Regions from separate parts of the Bacillus sp. CZDM1 genome, predicted to be linked through region 3. Evidence: predicted binding sites of a transcription regulator. Region 3 holds the regulator's gene; each other region holds the start of a gene.
The links. The regulator Rex, encoded in region 3, represses fermentation and respiration genes when NADH is low (regulators of the CRP and FNR family bind a similar motif). The targets are predictions, from matches to a motif close to TTGTGAAATATTTCACAA.
Positions count from the first base shown of each region.

Region 1: the regulator Rex is predicted to act here: its motif matches at 1,763-1,780, upstream of ACY3XC_RS17790 (DoxX family membrane protein).
Region 2: the regulator Rex is predicted to act here: its motif matches at 5,136-5,153, upstream of ACY3XC_RS15745 (AtpZ/AtpI family protein).

Region 1 covers NZ_JBUESO010000007.1:249,002-256,681, forward strand. The annotation lists gene ACY3XC_RS17785 (GGDEF domain-containing protein) at 25-681, opposite strand; gene ACY3XC_RS17790 (DoxX family membrane protein) at 1,171-1,686, opposite strand; gene ACY3XC_RS17795 (hypothetical protein) at 2,266-2,454, shown strand; gene ACY3XC_RS17800 (sugar phosphate isomerase/epimerase family protein) at 2,838-3,596, shown strand; gene ACY3XC_RS17805 (sugar kinase) at 3,593-4,573, shown strand; gene ACY3XC_RS17810 (MFS transporter) at 4,554-5,837, shown strand; gene ACY3XC_RS17815 (LacI family DNA-binding transcriptional regulator) at 5,993-6,970, shown strand; gene hxlA (3-hexulose-6-phosphate synthase) at 7,158-7,680, shown strand, end outside.
Region 2 covers NZ_JBUESO010000006.1:157,690-165,369, reverse strand. The annotation lists gene glyA (serine hydroxymethyltransferase) at 1-304, shown strand, start outside; gene upp (uracil phosphoribosyltransferase) at 422-1,051, shown strand; gene ACY3XC_RS15755 (nuclease-related domain-containing protein) at 1,727-2,737, shown strand; gene ACY3XC_RS15750 (S8 family serine peptidase) at 2,734-4,923, shown strand; gene ACY3XC_RS15745 (AtpZ/AtpI family protein) at 5,246-5,467, shown strand; gene ACY3XC_RS15740 (ATP synthase subunit I) at 5,475-5,849, shown strand; gene atpB (F0F1 ATP synthase subunit A) at 5,873-6,583, shown strand; gene atpE (F0F1 ATP synthase subunit C) at 6,657-6,869, shown strand; gene ACY3XC_RS15725 (F0F1 ATP synthase subunit B) at 7,030-7,557, shown strand; gene ACY3XC_RS15720 (F0F1 ATP synthase subunit delta) at 7,554-7,680, shown strand, end outside.
Region 3 covers NZ_JBUESO010000013.1:4,784-12,463, forward strand. The annotation lists gene ACY3XC_RS23000 (ABC-F family ATP-binding cassette domain-containing protein) at 1-1,274, opposite strand, end outside; gene moaC (cyclic pyranopterin monophosphate synthase MoaC) at 1,462-1,959, shown strand; gene ACY3XC_RS23010 (redox-sensing transcriptional repressor Rex) at 1,992-2,645, shown strand; gene ACY3XC_RS23015 (YhbD family protein) at 2,768-3,391, shown strand; gene ACY3XC_RS23020 (polymer-forming cytoskeletal protein) at 3,403-4,119, shown strand; gene ACY3XC_RS23025 (cytoplasmic protein) at 4,138-4,848, shown strand; gene ACY3XC_RS23030 (YdiK family protein) at 4,895-5,095, opposite strand; gene ACY3XC_RS23035 (lysostaphin resistance A-like protein) at 5,092-5,814, opposite strand; gene groES (co-chaperone GroES) at 6,094-6,381, shown strand; gene groL (chaperonin GroEL) at 6,422-7,680, shown strand, end outside.

The DNA of each region.
Region 1 (7,680 bases), on a different contig from region 3:
TCAAAAAAAGCTAAAAGACACTAGCTAGCCCAGTGTGTCTCTTAGCTTTTTCTGTGATTTTATTTGATACATATTTTTATCAGCCACTTTTAATAGGTCATCAAGATCCTTTCCATGCTTAGGGTAGAGGGCTGGGCCAATTGAAACACTTATTTTTACATCATGGAATGACAGCTGTCTCAAATTTTGATGGATTCGCTCCAGCATTTTTTCCAACTCTTCTTTTCTTCGAACCTCAGGTGCTAGAATGAGGAATTCATCTCCCCCCCAACGGGCTACGATATCCGTTTTCCTTACACTTCTCTTTAATTGATTGGTAATAAGAATTAAATATTCATCTCCCAATTTATGTCCCAAATGATCATTGACCAATTTAAAGTCATTTACGTCGAGAAGTAGAACAGCACCACTCTGGCCATTTTGTTCTATCCTAGATTTAATAGTAGTAAATGCGGACTCAACGTATCTTCTATTATAAATTCCCGTTAAAGGGTCCTTGTCAGAATAATACTTTGCTTTATCGTATTGCTTGCCAAACCACCAAGCAAGTGGCAGCAATATTAGATATCCAGCATACTCAATCCAGTCTACATAACCATCTCTAATAAAATAAAAAGCTGTATATAGTAAATTTATTAGGAAAACTATTAAAAATGTTACGATCCTGCCTTTATATCTCACTTTATCAACATCCTTTAACATAAAAGACTATTTAACCAATCCAGTAGAAAGGTATTAAGCTGAGGCTTGATTGGAAAACTCATAGAAGCTTTTTCATTTTCCAATAATAATCACAATACAATTTTACTATAAATATTGGGAAAAATTAGTATTGATATTTTCAATAGTTGAAAATTCGGCAAACTCCGACTGGTTTCTTCCTAACTAATCGTTTGATTAAAACGACCTCAACCCCTTTGTAACAAAGGTCTTTTATCGTTTTTTAGAAAAATTTCTGTCGATAAATAGTTTAGCATTATTCACCCAAAATTTCCCTTTTTATGCTAAAAATCATATAATAATAGTAAAAAAGCTCTAGGAGACTACCTGTCAGCTATACAATTCCGCTACAACGGCATGTTAGGGACTTTCATCCATTAGAGCGAAGCGCTGCCAAGCATACAAAAGACGACCCGGTAAGATTACCGAATCGTCTTTTTGTAACTCTATTTATGCAGCTGCTTTTGCTTTGTCTTTGCCAACGTATGTCTTAGCTGTTTTGCGGATGAACGGAACCACCCAGCGGTCTAAACCGTATCTGCCTGCGTTGTAACCAGCAGTTAAGATGATGAAGCCTAAGAAGATATCAGTTGGGTTATGAGAAACTGTTCCTGCTAAGAAAAAGCTGAAGTTCATTACTAGACCAAAGAACATGGCTGCAGTTGTTAAACATCCAAGCATAAGTCCTAAACCGATTAATGTTTCGCCCCAAGGAACGATGAAGTTAAAGACATCAATGTTCGGCAATGCAAAGCTTTCTAAAAAGTTAACGTACCAGCCGTAAACCATATTGCCGTCAGGACCCATTACCGGTTTAGCAATCGCTCCTTTTAGGAATCCAGAAGCGTCGAAGCCGCCTGTAATTTTATGAAAGCCAGCTGTGAACCATGCGTAGCCAAGATATAAACGGATAATGGTTAAAATAGCTGCTGAGATTTTATTTTCTCTTAAAAAGTTGTTAAACATTTGTCATTCCTTCTTTCAATATTTGTTTGTTCTTTATACTTACACTATACTCGTTTCCAACATTTAAAACATGATTATGTGAACAATTTCACAATATAGCCAAAATGTTATGACGGAAAATTGAACACACTGGATTAGCAGGAACTTTGCGCATGTCTTACTTTGTAGATTAGCCATTTTCAGCTTTTAGCATAGGAATCAACAGCCTAATTTAACACAGCCTTTGTTATTTATAAAACTTTCCTGTTCTGCGTATCAATATGACTTCAAAAAGTTCGTAAGCAAAATTCCCCTTAAATCTATTAAATAATTTGTCGAAATTTAGATGTTATTACAGAATAGTTTAATATGGCCGAAATCTTGTCTAAATAAAAGTACTTTGACAGCAACATGATATATCAGAATCATTTACCCTTTTTTCAATTTTTCTACTTTTTAAATCCTGGTTCACAGCAAAGATGTTCTATGTTACTATCGGAAAGGCTTTGGAAAAATGCTATCATCATAAATCGTAGAACTTGGAAATCAAGTCATCTCACCTTCCAAACCACATAACTAAAAATACATACGAGGTGTATGATGAAAACAAACAAATCGATTCAAATTGAAAATACAAAACTATTAATGGACATCGTTGAGTTAAAAATAAAACTTAGTGAATTATTTAACCGAACAGGCCCGAATACTTCCGAATATGTAAGCCTGAAAATCAACCTCGATTTCCTTATGAATGAATATTTTGAAGAAAAAATTGAACATCTAATGTAAAAGGTAGAGACCAGCTTAAAATTTGCTGGTCTCTTCCTTTATCTGATCCAAAACGACGTCATTCCACAAACTCTTGCAGTATCCTCCAGAACGCTTGATGGGATGATGTAAATTAATAGAACCTTAAACCTTTGTTCATAATTTGTTCATACTTACGGGGTAAGATAAATACGTGAAGAGGACAAACTTTTTTCTCTCTCTTTCATAACCCCCTTTTATAAGATTTCTTTTTGGACTCGGCAACTGGCCGGGTCCTTTTTTTTACAAAAAAGTTTTTGTTGCAAGAGCGCTTTCATTTGGTATATAATATCCATAAACCGATTTACTAAACCGGTTTATTAAAACAATTTATCATTTTACTACTTCAAAGAAGGTGTCATACCATGCAAAATGTGATTGTCCCTTTAAATGCTTTTGATAGAGTTGAAGTGTTAGAGAAAGGGCAAACTTCCTTTATTAAACTCATTGCCGAATCTGGCGCATATGGGATTGAAATTCGCAGAGAGTTATTTTCAAATCAAGATCCATCATTAGATAGCATGCAGCAAGAAATGGAACAACATCAACTCTTTACCGTCTATTCAGCTCCAATTGAATTGTGGAAAGAAAATTATCAGCTAAATGAACAAGAATTAACAACCATTTTTCAAGAAGGAATAAAGCTAGGAGCAAAGTGGATTAAAGTTTCGCTGGGTCACTTTGATAAAAGACAATCTAGTGTTAGCACCCTCCATTCTTTTTTAAAGCAGCATCCAGAAATTCATTTGTTTGTTGAGAACGACCAGACTCTATATGGCGGAAATGTTAACAATTTAAAGTCCTTTTTTGAAAGCGCCACCGCGCAGAACGTTCCTGTGAAAATGACGTTTGATGCTGGCAACTGGTACTATTCCAAACAGGATGTAGACGAAGCTTTAACTCAACTTTCGCAATATGTTCATTATCTTCATCTAAAACAGGTTAATCAGGAAAACGGCGAGCTCGTAACTGTACCACTTCAAAAAGGTATTGGTCACAGCTGGGAAAAGGTGATGACCAGCCTTCCTAACGATCTAGTGAAAGCGCTTGAGTTCCCGATTGAACCAACATTACGCACAAAAGAGTATATTCAAATGATGACAGAAAGTGAGGCGTTAGCATGAAACAATTAGATATCGTAACATTTGGCGAAGCAATGACCATGTTCATGGCCAATCATCCTGGTCCATTAAGCGAAGTCAGCCAATTTACCCGCGAGCTTGCAGGGGCTGAAACGAACGTGGCAATTGGGTTGGCACGCCTTGGACTCGGCTCTGGCTGGGCAAGTAAAGTAGGCAGCGACGCATTTGGAAAATTCATTATCAACCGTCTTAAAAATGAAAACGTCAACATCAATCATGTTTTGTTGGACAGTAAGTACCCAACTGGATTCCAATTAAAATCGATGGTGCTAGAAGGAGATCCGGAGGTTCAATACTTCCGTAAAGGATCGGCTGCCAGCCATCTAAATAAAGACGATTTCAATGAAGAGTATTTTCTAGAAGCTAAACACCTTCATATGACGGGTATTCCATTAGCAATCTCGGAAGATGCACGTGGTTTTGCCAAACATGCTTTAGCCTTTATGAAAAAAAATAATCGAAAGGTGTCCTTTGACCCGAATTTACGGCCGGCTCTTTGGGCATCACATGAAGAAATGGTAAGAGAAATCAATGAAGTGGCCTTCCAAACTGATTACGTATTACCAGGGCTGGCTGAGGGTGAAATCTTAACAGGTTACATAAATCCAAGCGACATCGCTTCCTTTTACTTAGACAAGGGTGTCGAGCTTGTGGTCATTAAGCTTGGACCGGCGGGAGCTTATTATAAAAGTGCAGCCGAAGAAGGAACCGTACTCGGATTTCCTGTAGAAAAAGTCGTTGATACCGTTGGTGCAGGTGATGGTTTTGCTGTAGGAGTAATTAGTGGACTCCTTGAAGGTCTCTCCTTTTATGACGCGGTGATACGAGGAAATGCAATTGGTTCGCTGGCTGTTCAGTCACCTGGTGACAATGATGGCTATCCAACCAAGGAACAGTTAGAAAAATATATCGAAAATAATATACAGGGAGTGAACGAACATGAAACAAACCATAGCTAAAAAAAGATGGTTCTATCTGATTCCAATTGCTTTTATTACTTACAGCCTTGCCTATCTTGACCGTGCCAATTACGGGTTTGGAGCCGCTTCTGGATTAGCGAAAGACCTTGATATCACGGCAGCTACCTCCTCCCTGCTCGGTGCACTTTTCTTCTTAGGCTATTTCTTTTTCCAAGTTCCGGGTGCTGCTTACGCAGAGAAAAAGAGTGCCAAGGTACTAATTTTTTGGTCCTTGATTGCTTGGGGCTTACTTGCTACGGCTACAGGTATGGTAACGAATGTGAAATTACTGTTCGTGATTCGTTTCTCCCTTGGTGTCGTAGAAAGTGCTGTCATGCCGTCCATGCTAGTACTCTTAAGCAACTGGTTTACGAAAAAAGAACGTTCTCGTGCCAATACCTTCTTAATTCTTGGTAACCCTGCAACCGTATTATGGATGTCGATTGTTTCTGGTTACCTCGTTGAATCTGTCGGCTGGAGATGGATGTTTATTATTGAAGGTCTGCCTGCTGTGATTTGGGCATTCATTTGGTGGAAGTTAGTCAATGATAAGCCGAAAGATGCAAAATGGTTAACCGATAAAGAAAAGTCTGACCTTGAACTACAATTAGCAAAAGAACAAGAAGGAATTAAGCCGGTTAAAAATTACGCTGAGGCCTTTAAATCAAAACCCGTTATTTTACTTAGTATTCAATACTTCCTATGGAGCATTGGTGTCTATGGATTTGTGATGTGGCTCCCTTCTATTATTAAAGCAGCGCCAAATATGGATATTGTCACAACAGGCTGGCTGTCTTCCGTCCCTTATATTTTAGCGATTGTTCTGATGTTAACAGCTTCTTATTTCTCTGATAAAATGATGAATCGCAGTGCTTTTGTTTGGCCTTTCCTATTAATTGGCGCAATCGCATTCTATGCTTCTTATGCAATTGGAACGCAGCATTTCTGGATTTCCTTTGTCCTATTAATCATTGCAGGTGGGGCGATGTATGCTCCGTATGGTCCATTTTTTGCAATCATTCCTGAAATCCTGCCACGTAACGTTGCAGGTGGGGCGATGGCTCTTATTAACTCTATGGGGGCATTAGGATCATTCGTTGGTGCCTATATCGTGGGATATTTGAACGGTGCTACAGGCGGATTTGGTGCTTCTTATATCTTTATGGCAGGATCATTATTCCTTTCTGCAATCTTAACGATTTGGGCGGTAAATGTCGCAAAAAAGGATAGCAGCAAGCCCGCAGATATGGAAATGAGCGCGTAGAACCAGGTTATTTTAAAAATAGTAGAAAGAGGATGACACATGTAACTGTCATCCTCTTTTCTGTTATGTGATCTCCTATTACTGCCAGCCACTGGATAAATAGTAAATTTGTCGTTAAAATGAAAGCAGTGACCAATGGAAAGAGGAAGATAGGCATGGAAAAAGTTACAATGGCCGACGTGGCCCGTGAAGCTGGTGTATCAAAGAGCACTGTTTCTCAATATTTAAATAAACGATATGAATATATGGGTGAAAAAACAAAGCAGAAAATTGAAGAAGCCATCACCACCCTTGGCTACCAGCCAAATTTCTTGGCGCGAAGTCTTAAGCAAAAACGCACTTCTCTTATTGGAATCATTGTCGCGAATATTACTCACTATTTTTCAACAGAGGTTAGCCGCGCCGTTGAGGATTTCTTCCATCAATACGATTTACAGGCAATCGTCTGCAACGCTGATGATGACCCTGAAAAAGAAAAGAAATACATTGAAATGCTCCGAGCCAAACAAGTGGATGGTTTGATCATTTTTCCCACAGGGAAAAACCATGCTTTATATGAAAGCATGGTTAAGCAAAACTATCCTGTTGTATTTGTAGATAGAAAAGTAGAAAATCCAGATGTATTTACCGTGATTACTGATAATACTGAATCCACATACAAGGCGATTCAACACTTTATTTCGAAGGGACATCAGAATATTGCCTTCGCCGTGCAGCCACTGACAGTCAGTACACGGATAGATAGATTAGAAGGATACAAAAACGCACTAACAGATGCAGGGTTAGAATTGAATCCAGACTTCATTATTGAAGGAAGTATAGCTGAAATGAAAGGAAAACTGGAACAGCTCTTTTCCTTAGATGTAAAACCAACGGCCCTATTTGCAGCAAATGACCGTGTTTTTATCACACTTGGAGAATTTATAAAAGAAAAAGGGATCAAGTTTGGAAAGGACCTTGATGTAGTCGTATTTGACAATATCCCATTCTCGCAAATGCTCGAGACCACCCTCTCCTTTATCATCCAGCCCGCAACCGAAATGGGCAGAAAAGCAGCCGAGCTGCTCTATCAACAAATTCAAAAAGAAAACCATGAACCACAAGTATTCGTATTTCCGAGTAAAATGATGTAGTGCTTTGGTCTCGGTGCCTGTCACCGCTCGTGGACACTGTCCATCTCAGGCGGACAGTAGGTACGTATCCTCCTGGCACCGAGGCCACCTTTTCCCTATTGAAGAACGCTTACAATTGAAGTATAATCATTTAATAAATCGATTTAGTAAACCGATTTATCTAACTGCTGAAAAAGGAGTTTAGACGATGAAAATACAGCTTGCTTTGGATCGAATGGAAATAAACGAAGCGATCGAATTAACAAGAAAAGTGGCGGATTCGATTGATTGGATTGAGGTCGGGACCTCATTAATCAAGGAATTTGGGATGGCTAGTGTTAAAGAGATGAAAAAAGCTTTCCCTGCTAAAACGATTGTTGCCGATATCAAAACGATAGATAATGCCCGTTATGAGTTTGAAATGTGTTTTGAGGCTGGAGCCGATGTCGCTACAGTGATGGGTGTGTCTCCCCTGGTAACAATTGACGCATGTATGGACGTTGCCGGGCGATACAACAAAACAGTGATGATTGATTTATTAAATACATCTGAACAGCAAAAAAGAGATTTAATGAAATACAAAAATGCAGTATTTTGTGAGCATGTGAGTAAGGATCAGCAGGAGGAACTCGGTGCCTCCAATCATGGTTCAGGAAGTAATAACATCTATGAATCCAGCATGACCATTGCGGCAGCGGGCGGGATTACCTTGGAGTCATTGGCATCCTTAC
Region 2 (7,680 bases), on a different contig from region 3:
GCTTTTAGACATGCAGACACTTGGTTTAACCGGTAAGGTTGCTGAAAAGGTACTTGATGAGGTAGGAATTACCGTTAATAAAAATACAATTCCGTTTGATCCACAAAGCCCATTTGTAACAAGCGGTATCCGTATTGGTACTGCAGCGGTTACTAGCCGTGGCTTTGGATTAGAAGATATGGACGAAATTGCGTCTATCATCGCCTTTACCTTGAAAAATCATGAAGACGAAGCGAAGCTTAAAGAAGCTGCGGATCGTGTTGAGGCTTTAACAGGTAAATTCACGCTTTATCCTGAATATTAAACAACTTTTGAAATCGACTCCGAGTGTGAGTCGATTTCTTTTTTGGTCTGAGTTGCTCTCTACACTATTTTTCTGTAAAATGAGACGGAGTTAAATTTTAATAAAGGGGCGATCATTGTGGCAAAGGTATACGTCTTCGACCATCCACTTATTCAGCATAAACTTACATACATACGTGATAAAAACACAGGAACGAAGGAGTTCCGTGAATTGGTAGACGAAGTGGCAACACTTATGGCATTTGAAATCACAAGAGATATGTCGCTTGAAGATATCGAAATTGAGACGCCAGTCTGTATGACAAAATCAAAGGTATTATCTGGGAAGAAAATGGGCGTTGTCCCGATTTTGCGCGCAGGAATTGGTATGGTTGATGGGATTTTGAAATTAATTCCAGCTGCAAAGGTCGGACATGTCGGCTTGTACCGCGATCCGGAAACGTTGCTGCCAGTGGAATATTATATCAAGCTGCCAAGTGATGTGGAAGAACGTGAATTCATCGTTGTCGATCCAATGCTCGCAACCGGCGGATCAGCCAATGTGGCGATTGATAGCTTGAAAAAACGCGGCGCGAAACATATCAAGTTTATGTGTCTAATTGCGGCACCAGAAGGCGTTGAGGCGGTTAAGACGGCACATCCTGATGTTGATATTTATATTGCTGCATTAGATGAGAAGTTGAATGACCATGGATACATCGTACCTGGGCTTGGGGATGCTGGGGATCGGTTGTTTGGGACGAAATAAGTTTAGTAGAGCTGAGCAGAACTGTTTTCTGCTCGGTTTTTTGGTTTTTGCGGTATACCTATATAGGTATTTTGGTTTAGAGATATTGGTTAATGGTCCATAACCCTTTGGAAAAGGTCCATAACCGTAACTAGGGGCTGAGCAGAACTGTTTTCTGCTCGGTTTTTTGGTTTTTGTGTTATACCTATATAGGTATTTTTATTTACAGATATTGGCTAATGGTCCAAAACCCTTTGGAAAAGGTCCATAACCGCAAGAAAATAGTCCAAAACCCATTGGGAAAAGTCCAAAACCACAAGAAAATAGTCCAAAACCTTTTGAAAAAGTTCCATAACCGTAACTAGGGGCTGAGCAGAACTGTTTTCTGCTCGGTTTTTTGGTTTTTGTGTTATACCTATATAGGTATTTTTATTTACAGATATTGGCTAATGGTCCAAAACCCTTTGGAAAAGGTCCATAACCGTAACAAAATAGTCCAAAACCCTTATAAAAAAGTCCAAAACCACAAGAAAATAGTCCAAAACACCCCCAAATTAGTCCAATAACTTCTGCCCCAGCTATTTTCCCAAAATATACCCAATAAGTTCACACTATCTCCTTAATTTTTTAGCAGGATTACCCATAACAAGTAGAGAATTACCCTCTTAATTCAAAAAAGAGGTGATTTTCTTGATCATGTTAGAATTAAAACTCTCAGTTCAGGCAGAACAATGCATTGCTTTATTAAGAAGGATGCCAAAAGGGCACCCAGTAAGGCCGATTGTAGAAAAGGACCTGCGGGCGTGGCTGAAAGGGTATTATGGAGAACTCAATGTAGCTTATTATCTGTCGTTTTTACCAGAAAATGAATATTACATTTTTCATGGATTGCGTTTAAAGGATAAAAGTTCATTCCAAATGGATATATTGCTGGTATCCTCCAAATTTGCGTTAATCATCGAGGTGAAAAATATTTCGGGTAAGTTAAAGTTTGAAAAGGGCTCAGACCTTATGGTTAGAGAATTGAATAACCTGGAGGAAGGGATGGATAACCCGATACAGCAGGTGAAAAGGCATCATCTTCAATTTAATAACTGGTTGAAGTTTCACCAAATCAAGGGGATCCCGGTGGAACATTTGGTCGTGATTAGTAAAACGTCAACAATTATAGAAACAACTCCGGATAACCAGCAAATTTTTCAAAAAATAATCTATGCTGAATCGCTGCTTGATAAGATAAGAGAATTAGAAGAAAAGTATCAAAAGCCCCATATTACAAAAAATACCCTGAATCATTTATCACATACCCTCTTAAACGCTCATCATATCTGCATTCCGGACATTCTTCAAAAATACCAATTAACCCAAACCGATTTGATACCAGGTGTACAGTGTACGAAATGCAATTGTTACCCAATGGAGTATATTTCAGCGGCTTGGCGGTGTAACAGATGCAAGGAAGTCTCAAAAACCGCACACATACCAGCCGTAAGTGATTATTTTCTTATATACGGTCCAACCATTACCCGGCAGGAGATCGCTAAATTTCTCCAGATTGATTCGCCCATTAAAGCTAGATATTTACTGCTGGCTCTAAAACTCCCCTCGACAGGCACGAAACGAGGCTCCAAATACTTTCTCCCAAAAAACTGCATACTTTTCCCTCACGATGAAAACTCTATGAAAAAAGGGGAATTTTTTACATGAAAAAATGGACACTTTTATTCGTACTCGTTTTCTCCCTCCAAACCGCTACTTCTGCTCGGTCGCTTGAGACACCTCCGATCCCGAAGGAACGGGTTGCGATTGTGGTGCTTGAAGAACCACAATCTCCTCAGGATATCCTACAACTTATAAAACCCTTCAAAGACATTCACCTCAGGCATGTTTTTACAGAGGCGATTTATGGATTTTCGGTGGAAGGGAATCCTGAATCGATTGAGAAATTGGCGGCACAAAATAGCAAGCAAATCATTAGCATTTCGCCGGTGAACCAGTACAAGGTGCAGGCTGAGGAAAGCGTCAAGATTATTGGCGGTGAGGAGATTCGCGGCCTTTTTGATAAAAAGAATCGCCGGCTAACTGGTAAAGGAATCACAGTCGGAGTCATCGATACGGGTGTAGATTACACACATCCTGACCTGAGAAGAAATTATGCGGGCGGCCGGGATCTCGTTGATAATGATTCGGATCCAATGGAAACGAAAACGCTGGGAAGGGCGACGGTTCATGGTACCCATGTCGCTGGAATTATTGCTGCGAATGGAAAGTTGAAAGGGGTCGCTCCCGAGGCGAAAATTCTGGCTTACCGTGCGCTTGGTCCAGGGGGCGGGGGGACGACGGAGAATGTGCTTGCGGCCATTGAGCAGGCGATAAAAGACAAAGTCGATATTATGAATCTTTCGCTTGGAAATGATATTAATGGTCCAGACCTGCCCATCTCGCTTGCTTTGAATAGAGCGGTGGAGAGGGGGATTGTCGCCATCGCGGCATCTGGTAATTCGGGCCCGAATATCTGGACCGTTGGCTCACCGGGAACGGCATCAAAGGCGATATCAGTCGGGGCCTCGACCCCTACCTTAGAAGTCCCTCATATTCTAATAGAAGGAATCCGGGATAAAATCAAGATTCAGCCACTGGCGGGTTCGAGTAATTGGGCCATTGACCGGTCCCTTCCAATTGTAGATGGCGGGCTCGGAACGAAGGAAGAATTAAAGGACGTCATGGGAAAAATAGTTCTCATTAAGAGAGGGACATTAACTTTTACTGAAAAAGCAAATAACGCCCGAGAGGCAGGGGCTAAGGCTGTTATTATTTATAATAACTTGAGCGGCGGTTTTATGGGGAATCTGGAGGCACCGAATGATATTCCGGTTGGCTCCGTCACTAAGAAAGAGGGGGAGCTTTTAAAAAGCAAAACCAACACCCTTGCAAAAATCTATGTGACCGAGGAAAAGGACTTACTGGCGGACTTTAGCTCGAGGGGGCCGGTTACGGACACTTGGGAGGTCAAGCCGGATATTGTTGCACCAGGTGTGGCGATCAACTCGACGATTCCCGGCGGTTATCTTTCTCTCCAGGGAACGAGTATGGCGGCACCTCATGTAGCGGGGGCATGCGCGCTCATAAAACAGGCACATCCAGAGTGGAGCCCAGATCAAATTAAAGCTGCCTTAATGAATACCGCCAAACCGTTAGTGAAAAACGGTAAACCTTACCGGACGTATGAGCAGGGGGCAGGAAGAATTCAGGTGAATGAAGCTGTTAAAGCCACCTCACTTGTCAGTCCAAGTTCACTGCGATTTGGCAAATATGAAAGTGAGGGGGATACCCACAAAGCCTTTTTGCATGTTGAGAATAAAAGTGAGAAACCGGTGCGCTATACCTTCGACATACCCAAGCGGGAGGATGGTCTAGAATGGCACTTCCCACTGGCGTTTACACTGCAGCCAGGAGAATCTCGAGATGCTAAGCTTGAGTTAAAAGTGAATCCTGTTGAGTTGAAGGGGAAGATACATGATGGTTATTTAACCATTCAAGCCGGTTCCAATTCTATTCAAATTCCCTATATCTATGTGCTTGAGGAACCGAATTATCCAAGGGTGATGGGATTTGATTTTAAGGATGGCGACCAACCGGGAACGTATCGTTATGAAGTCTACTTGCCGGGCGGGGCAGAGGAGTTTGGAATCGCGCTTTTCAATCCGGATGATTTCCGATTCGTTGGCTTTTTAGACAGCAACCAAAATGTAAAGAAGGGATTGGTCAGCAAGGTGATCACGGCGGAGAACCTCCCGCCCGAAGGAACCTATCTTGCTAAGGTGTTTGCAAAGAAGGCAGGGAAGGAGGATTTTATCGAAACCATGCTCGTCATTGGAGCGGCGGTGAGATAAATGGGACTGGGGTGGTGTATCCGCCACTCCAATTCAATTTGTTCACAAAATGGTCACATTTACAGCATCAATATAAGGGTGGTTTACACTACAATGTTAGTGTTAACTAAAACTTCCAGTTGGAAGAAATTACGCAGAATAGTTTGTGGGTAATTTCACGTAAATCCATTGACTTTGCAGAATCGCTATTGTATGCTAACAAAGGATGTAAAATGAGAGGGTTTTCACATATTTCGACAGAATCCTCAGAATTCTACAGAACTTCCTTTTGTACATAACCTCGTTTTTTGATGTATTCTCTAAAGGTGAGGATGCGATAAGTATGCGTAATGAAAACCGCAATCCGTTCAAAGCATATGCCCTAATGTCCGCCATTCTTGCAGCTCTTGTGGGATCTATTCTTATCGGTATTTTTGCAGGTAGATGGCTGGATGAGCAGTGGGGTACCGAACCAATTTTCTTAATAGTTGGATTGTTTATGGGTTTAGCGGCCGGTATTTACTCGATGCTTGTTACAATTCGCAAGTTCAATTCAGGAGATTAAACCAACCATGCCAGAATTCCAAACAATGTTTGTCCGACAGCGGAAGTGGATGTTTTTTTTATTGTCTTTTTATGTGCTTGGTTGGGGGTTCACTGCGCATCAATCAATCTTTCTTGGATTGATTCTTGGGACAAGTTTGAGCCTCTTTAATTTGTGGTTGATGGCTCGAAAAATCGACAAATTTGGTCAAGCAGCAGCAGAAGGAAGGCAAGTTCGTTCACTTGGCTCATTTTCACGAATGGCAACCGCTGCCCTAGCGATTGTCATCACTTTGAGGTATCCTGAGCAATTCCACCTCATTAGTGTGGTTATAGGATTAATGACATCCTACATTGTCATTATGATAGATTTTTTTATCCACAATTTCTATTCAGATAAATAGCGGGGGAAGCGAGGTGAATACTGTTGCATCACGAAGCTCCAATAGTTACGTTTCTTGGGCTCCAATTTAATCTGGCAAACATTTTGATGATTACAATAGCAAGTGCAATTGTCTTTTTGTTAGCCGTCCTATCTACTCGAAGACTGGCCATGAAACCGACCGGAATGCAAAACTTTATGGAATGGGTCATGGATTTTGTTAAAAACATTATTAACAGTACGATGGATTGGAAAGATGGCGGACGATTTCATATTCTCGGAATCACCATCATCATGTATATCTTTGTAGCAAATATGCTGGGGCTGCCATTCTCAATTACGGTGGACGGAGTCCTTTGGTGGAAATCACCAACAGCAGATCCGGCTGTAACTTTGACATTAGCCACATTGATAGTGGGATTATCTCACTTCTACGGTGTCAAGATGAGGGGTGCCGGAGCATATGGAAGGGAATTCTTTAAACCGTTCTGGTTCATGTTCCCGATTAAAATTATTGAAGAGTTTGCAAATACTCTGACTCTCGGTCTCCGACTTTACGGAAACATTTATGCGGGGGAAATTTTATTAAGCTTACTCGCAGCTGGTTTAGCAACCGGTGTGGGCGGAACAATCGCCGCTGCACTCCCAATGCTGGTATGGCAAGGCTTCTCAGTCTTTGTCGGTGCCATCCAATCATTTATTTTCTGTATGTTAACAATGGTGTACTTAGCTCACAAAGTGAGCAGTGACCATTAAGATAAACCGTTCTTATCATAAGAACACAAAATAATAATTTATTTTTTTATACATTAAAGGAGGAAATTTTCAAATGGGTCTTTTAGCAGCAGCAATCGCAATTGGTTTAGCAGCACTAGGTGCTGGTATCGGTAACGGTCTTATCGTATCAAAAACAGTAGAAGGTATCGCTCGTCAACCAGAAGCTCGTGGTATGCTTCAAACTACAATGTTCATCGGGGTTGCGTTAGTTGAGGCGATTCCTATCATCGCGGTTGTTATCGCGTTCATGGTTCAAGGTCAATAATCGAACGCTAAACGCGTTTCAGTAGATGGCGAAGATCATTCGTGAGAACCTTCGCCATTCGTTTATGTTCATTACTGTTCATAGACGATTGATTTCGACAATTATTTCGACTGATATATAAGTTGTTTTAAGGAAAGACCTTGAAAGGAGTGAACCGCGGGTGTTAACAAATAGTTTTGTATTAGGAGCTGCAGCAGCCCATTCTGGTGTGAACTGGGGAGATATTATTTTCCAGCTTGTTATGTTCATCATCTTAATGGTATTGCTGAAGAAATTCGCTTGGGGCCCATTAATGGGCATCATGAAACAGCGTGAAGATCATGTTGCTGGTGAAATTTCAGCGGCTGAACAAAGTCGCGTTGAAGCAAAGAAACTATTAGAAGAGCAACGTTCTCTTTTAAAAGAAGCTCGTTCAGAAGCGCAAGTTTTAATTGAAAGTGCGAAAAAGCAGGGCGATATTCAGCGTGATGAAATCATTGCTGTTGCACGTACTGAAGCTGATCGTATTAAAGAATCTGCGAAGCTTGAAATCGAGCAGCAGAAAGAAAAAGCGGTTGCCGCTATTCGTGAACAAGTTGCTTCCTTGTCTGTATTAATTGCTTCAAAAGTTATTGAAAAAGAATTGAATGCAGCAGACCAAGATAAACTTATTAACGAATATATTCAAGAGGCAGGAGATAAGCGATGAGCAACTCCATGGTAGCAAAACGCTACGCGTTGGCTCTTTTTCAAATCGCAAAAGAACAACAGCTTCTTGAAGTAATAGAAGAAGAACTTCGTGTGGTAAAGGAAGTTTTTGTTTACAATACCG
Region 3 (7,680 bases):
ATTTCCTTTTCGCTTTTTAACGGCCATTCATCCCATAGCTCATTTAGAACTCGCTTATTGGAGGTCAATTCTGCCTGCTCCTGGTCGTAGTAACCAATTGCCAGATTTGCCCCGTATTGAATCGTACCGGCTAAGGCCGGAAGTTTTTTTATGATTGTTTTTAGTAGAGTAGATTTACCAATTCCATTTGGGCCAACTAAGGCGATACTTTCACCACGATAAGCACGGAAGGAGATGTTCTCCGATACCTTTTTTCCATCATATCCGACTGCCAGGGTATCTACAAATAGAACATCATTCCCAGTTTGTTTCTCTAGTTCAAAAGAGAAGGTGGCAGACTTCTCGTCTCCTAAGGGACGGTCCATTAATTCCATTTTCTCCAACTTTTTACGCCGGCTTTGAGCGCGCTTGGTCGTCGATGCACGCGCTAGGTTACGCTGGATAAAATCCTGAAGATCCGAAACTTCCTGCTGCTGCTTTTCATATACTTTTAAATCACGTTCATAATTTGCCGCTTTTTGATCTAGATAGGAGCTATAGTTTCCGATAAATTTTTGAATTTGTCTCCGTGAAACTTCATAAACCTGTGTGACCACTTTATCCAAAAAGTAGCGGTCATGGGACACGATTAAGATGGCCCCGTCATAGCCTTGTAAGTATTGCTCCAGCCACGTAAGTGTATCGATATCGAGATGGTTTGTAGGCTCATCCAAAATTAATATATCGGGCTTCGTTAAAAGGAGTTTCCCTAATGCTAGACGAGTCTTCTGACCGCCGCTTAAGCTGGATATCATTAATGAGTTATTGCGGAAATTTAAACCGTGGAGGATAGAGCGAATATCTGCTTCGTACTGATAGCCTCCCTGTTCTTTAAATCTCACTTGCAGTTCATCATATTCTTTTAAAATTCGGTCGTAGCGGGCACTATCCTCCATAGCGGCAGGATCCGACATCGAAACCTCTAAATGTCGAAGTGTCTTTTCCATACTTCTAAGTGGTTCGAAAACGGTTAGCATTTCATCCCAAATCGACAAGTTTGATTCTAATCCGGTATTCTGTGCTAAATAACCAATGCTTACTCCCTTTGGCTTAATAATTTCTCCGCCATCATGGGACAGGTGCCCGGCTATAATTTTCAATAATGTCGATTTCCCTGCTCCGTTTCGCCCCACAAGTGCAACGCGGTCCCGCGTTTGTAATTCTAGTTTTATATTCGATAAAATTAGGTCTGCACCATAATATTTTGCTAGTTGATTCACTTGTAATAAAATCATTGTTTTTCACCTCAATCACTAAAATAAGTGTACCTTATTCGAAGAAAGTCGGCAATAAAGTGTCTTGGTGTTGGGGAAAATAAGAGAATATCTCTTAAGAAAAAAATGTAAATATTTTATCATTCGCTCAAGGTTTCACAGACAAATTTCGAAAAATATAGTATGATTTTATGGGAGGATACTGTTTATGTCTGAATTTACTCATTTTAACGAAGAAGGAAGAGCGAAAATGGTGGATGTTAGCGATAAGCCAGAAACGGCCCGTACGGCACTAGCTCATTCCAGTATTACGGTCAGTAAAGAAATTTATGATAAAATAACAAATAACGAAATGAAAAAAGGCGATGTTCTTGCTGTGGCTCAAGTGGCTGCAGTAATGGGAGCAAAGAAGACCTGGGATTTGATCCCGATGTGTCACCCGATTCCTTTAACAGGGGTAAATATATCCTTCTCATGGGAAAAGGAACATGATACCGCATATACATTAAATATTGCCGCTGCTGTCAAAACAAAAGGAAATACAGGTGTTGAAATGGAAGCGTTAACAGCTGCTTCCACATGTGCATTAACGGTTTATGACATGTGTAAAGCAGTAGATAAAGGTATGGTTATAGGAAAAACATATTTGGTTGAAAAAACGGGTGGGAAAAACGGAGATTTCCATAGGACGGAACAAGTTAGATAAATGATCAAACTATTTATAGGGGGTGGGAGAATATGAGTAATGAAACAATGAAAATACCACAAGCGACAGCAAAACGGCTGCCCTTATATTATCGATTTTTAAAGAATCTACATTCTTCCGGTAAACAGAGGGTTTCTTCTGCAGAACTAAGTGAGGCAGTGAAGGTGGATTCGGCAACGATTCGCCGGGATTTTTCTTATTTTGGAGCCTTAGGAAAAAAGGGATATGGCTATAATGTCAATTATTTATTAACGTTCTTTCGGAAAACATTAGATCAAGATGAATTAACGAAAGTAGCGTTAATTGGTGTAGGTAATCTTGGCACAGCCTTTTTAAATTATAATTTTTTAAAAAATAATAATACAAGAATTGAATGTGCCTTTGATGTGGATCCGAATAAGATGGGTACAACGATTCGTGATGTACCAGTGTTTCATATGGATGAGCTGGAGAAGGTTTTAAGCAATGATGATGTTCATGTAGCCATTCTGACTGTACCTGCTCCTGTGGCACAAATGATTACCGATAGACTTGTACATTCCAATATTAAGGCAATCCTGAATTTTACTCCTGCCAGACTGAATGTGCCGCCATCGATTCGCGTGCATCATATTGACTTGGCTGTCGAATTACAATCACTTATTTACTTCCTGAAGCACTACCCAACAGAGGAAACAGAAGAATAAGAGTAAAGACCTTTTCACGTATATAGTGAGAAGGTCTTTTTTTGTCGGATAAAAATATAGATGGAAACTTTACAAACGTAACAGTGTTATGTTACATTCGTTCTATGAAAGGGGTTTTCATTATGAGCGAGGAATTAATTTCGAAGAAGGATTTGTTGGATTTAGCCGGAATATCTTATGGGCAATTATATAGATGGAAACGAAAAGACCTTATACCTGAGGATTGGTTTATTAGAAAATCAACCTTTACAGGTCAAGAAACATTCTTTCCGAAAGTTAAGATCTTAGAACGAATTAATAAAATTCAACTTATGAAAGAAAACCTTTCTTTAGATGAACTAGCTGATATGTTTTCACCGAATATGGCTGATTTGCAGCTGGAGAAAGATGAATTAGTAAAGCGTAACATTGTTTCAAATACAGTGCTTGATTATTATTTAGAAATAGAAAAGGGCGGTCCTGCGTTTAATTTTTCACGAATCCTTGAAGTGTATGTTTTAGAAAAGCTGCTTCAATCAGGTGAAATTAATTTGGATGAAGGAAAAATGCTGTTACAGGTTTTACTAGACAATAAGTCAGTGATTAAGCAAAAGAACGCAGAATTGGTGATCACTCGGAAATTAGGTGTTTCATCTTGTCTATTACTTATTAATACAGAGAACTTCCAATTTGAACGGGGCACAAAAATAGTCACCCAGCTATCGCTAATGGCATGTATGGAAGAAATTAAATCGAAATTATTATAAAGGAGAATCAAATGGAGACGAAAAAAAGGGGAGACTTGCTCATAAATGGCTTTGGATCATCAAATGGCGGATCATTCAATACGGTCAGTATAAATGGTAAAGGCAGTGTTACAGGTGATGTGGAATGCTCGGAACTGGATTTTAATGGTTCAGGTTCAGTAACTGGGAACGTTGTTGTGAATCATGCGCGGATTAATGGACACGGAAAGATTAAAGGCAATATGGAGAGTCAGGTTCTAAGAGTTGATGGGACGGCGGGAGTGATAGGAAACCTGATTGTAAAGGAGCTGAAGGTATCAGGCAAAGTGAATGTCGGAGGGAAAATGAAAGGGGATGAAATAAAGATAAGAGGCAGGTTAACGGTGGGAGAAGATTGTGAAGCAGAAACGTTTAAAGCAGAATCACAATTTAGTATCGGCGGCTTGTTAAATGCTGATTTAGTGGATATCACTATTTTTGCTGATTGCCATGCAAAAGAGATTGGCGGTCAAACCATCCTAATAAAGCAAAAAAACTCACTTTTAGGCTTTTTTAAACCTTTTGTACGTACCCAATTGAAAACGGAATGTATTGAAGGGGATAAAATTGAGATTGAAAACACCAAGGCTGGGATTGTCCGTGGTAAAAATGTAGTAGTTGGAGCTAATTGCGAAATTGATGTGGTTGAATACTCGGGTGAATTTACAATGGATAAAAATTCGATTGTGAAGGACATCAGAAAAATATAGGTGAAGGGTGGAAGAGAAATGGAAAAAGGTCATAACCTAACGATTAATGGATCCGGGAATTACTCCGGGGGCCAATACGACAAAATTAGCATTAGGGGAGATGCCACGCTTGCTTCTGATGTAGAATGTTCTGCTTTCAATATCTTTGGAACGAGTGAAGCTTTGGAAAGTGTGAAAACAAAGTCTGTAAAGGTCTTTGGTGAGGCAGAAGTAAAGGGAAATTTGGAGTCAGAGGAAATGCTGATTATGGGGACTATGACAGTCGGCGGCAGGGCGGATTTGAAGAAAATGAAAATACTCGGAACTCTTGATGTTGGTGATAATTTAACAGGTGATGAAGCCAATATTAAAGGAATGATATCTGTAGGCGGCGACGTTGAATATGAGACCTTTGATTCATCAGGAGGCTTTGAAATTAAAGGTTTGCTTAATGCAGATAAAATAAACATATCGTTACGGTTTGGGCAGAGTTTTGCAGAAGAAATTGGCGGAGGGGTGATTACGGTTAAGAAGAAGAGTAACACCCTCCTGCCATTTGGAAAAGAAACGGGGATGCTTATTGCCAAGGTTATTGAAGGGGATATCGTTTCCTTAGAAAATACAAGAGCAGATATCGTTCGCGGAAAAAGTGTGAAAATCGGAGCAGGCTGCCAAATTGGAACCGTTGAATATTCAACCGAACTGACACAGGATAAAAATTCAACGATAAAAACGAAGACAAAGCTATAGTTAAAAGGTCTTTTCACATTCAGTGAGAAGACCTTTTAACTTACACTTATTTTTTAATTTGTTTTTTATATTTATTGTAAAAGAAAATGATTCTTAAACCAGATCCGAAGTCAAAGGTGGCAAGGATAACGAGCAGATAGCTGAAAAACCCCCAACCGTTTTGTGCGACATCTTCGACTGCAAAATAGGTAAATAAACAACCAAGCACAACATAAATAATTCCGGAAAACATAGGTGAACGTTTCATAGAAAGCCTCCGATAAAGTTTTGAATGGTTTCTGCCTTACGCATGAATTCAGTAATCTCATCTTTATAAACCGACTGCATGACGACCACTAATGTATTCATGGCAACATGGGCAAAAATCGGCACAAGGATATGTTTTGTTTTTACATAGAGAAAGGCAAAAGTGAAACCCATAGCTGAATAAAGCAGAATATGGTGCGGCTCCATATGAGCCAAGGCAAAAATGACCGAGCTAATTAGAGCCGATAAAAAAAAGTTAAAACGTTTATAAAGAGTACCGAAAATAATCTTCCGAAAGACAATCTCCTCTAATATCGGCCCGATAACAGAGCTGACTAAAATGGCTAGAGGAAAGGATTCAATAATATTTAGAATTTGCTGGGTGTTTTCAGATCCCATATCAACCCCAATAAGCTGTTCAATATTGGCAGCGAGGGCTTGGGCAAATAAGGCTAGGAAGACACCCATTACTGCCCAGGCAGCAGAATAGCTAATGGACCTGCCTCTTTCATTCAGCGCAGGTTTCTTCATTTCTGTTCGTAATAGGAAAAGAATCATCACGAGTGCCAGGGTAAAGCTGAAAATTAACCAGTAGGGGACAACCAGTCTTTGATCCATCCCTAAATATCCAAATAGAAACATCAGCCCAGGAATGCCAACCAGGCTCGATAACTGCATAGCTATATAGACAATTAATATTATCCAATATTCCCTTTTCAAATGTTATATCTCCTTTAAGAAGCCTTCTTGTTATTTTAACCTATAGTTCATTCTACTAATAATGGCAGGGTTGTTTCAATTTTAATGTTTATTTTTAAAAACGAAGTATATTCCTGCGAGCAAATCACATACTTGTAAGGTTGTAAAAAATTGAAAAAAATACTGCTTCATACTTGCAAATTTTTTTTGCATTGATTATGATAATAATTGTGTTAGCACTCATGTTAAGAGAGTGCTAATAAGTCAGAATTACATATCTATTTGAGGAGGTTGTTTGATTTGTTAAGACCACTAGGTGATCGTATTGTCATTGAGCTTGTTGAATCAGAAGAAAAAACTGCAAGCGGTATCGTTTTACCGGACTCTGCTAAGGAAAAGCCTCAAGAAGGAAGAGTAGTTGCTGTAGGTACTGGTCGTGTGCTTGAAAGTGGCGAACGCGTTGCTCTTGAAGTTTCTGTAGGCGATCGTATTATCTTCTCAAAATACTCTGGAACTGAAGTTAAGTTTGATGGAAATGAATATTTAATTTTACGTGAAAACGATATCCTTGCTGTAGTTGGCGAGTAATAAAAAAATAGTTTAGAAAATACGAGGAGGTTTTTTGAACATGGCTAAAGAGATTAAATTTAGTGAAGATGCACGCCGCGCAATGCTACGTGGAGTTGATGCGCTGGCGGATACAGTAAAAGTAACGCTTGGACCTAAAGGACGTAACGTAGTTCTTGAGAAAAAATTTGGTTCACCACTAATTACGAACGACGGTGTAACAATCGCGAAAGAAATCGAATTAGAAGATGCATTTGAAAATATGGGTGCAAAACTAGTTGCTGAAGTTGCAAGCAAAACGAATGATGTTGCTGGTGACGGTACTACAACTGCAACCGTTCTTGCTCAAGCGATGATTCGTGAAGGCTTAAAGAACGTTACAGCGGGTGCTAACCCAATGGGTATCCGTAAAGGGATTGAAAAGGCAGTTACAGTTGCTGTTGAAGGATTAAAAGCTATTTCTAAACCAATCGAAGGCAAAGAGTCTATTGCACAAGTTGCGGCTATTTCTTCTGATGATAAAGAAGTAGGACAATTAATTGCTGAAGCAATGGAGCGCGTTGGTAACGACGGCGTCATCACAATCGAAGAATCAAAAGGCTTCACAACTGAACTAGATGTTGTTGAAGGTATGCAATTTGACCGTGGATATACATCTGCATACATGGTAACAAACACAGACAAAATGGAAGCTGTTTTAGAAAATCCATATGTCTTAATCACTGACAAAAAGATCTCAAGCATCCAGGAAATCCTGCCTGTACTTGAGCAAGTTGTTCAACAAGGCAAGCCGCTATTATTGATTGCTGAAGATATCGAAGGTGAAGCACTTTCTACTTTAGTATTGAACAAACTTCGCGGAACATTCAATGCAGTTGCTGTTAAGGCTCCTGGCTTTGGTGACCGTCGTAAAGCAATGCTTGAAGACATCGCTGCATTAACTGGCGGTGAAGTCATCACTGAAGAGCTTGGCCGTGAACTTAAAACAACAACCATCACATCTTTAGGACGCGCTTCTAAGATTGTTGTTACAAAAGAAAACACTACAATCGTTGAAGGTGCAGGAGATACTGCTGCAATCGCTTCTCGTGTAAACCAAATCCGCGTTCAATTAGAAGAAACTACTTCTGAATTTGACCGTGAAAAATTACAAGAACGCTTAGCGAAATTAGCTGGCGGTGTTGCAGTAATCAAGGTTGGTGCTGCGACTGAAACGGAATTAAAAGAGCGCAAGCTTCGTATCGAAGATGCTTTAAACGCAACTCGTGCTGCAGTTGAAGAAGGTATTGTATCCGGTGGTGGTGTAGCCCTTCTTAACGT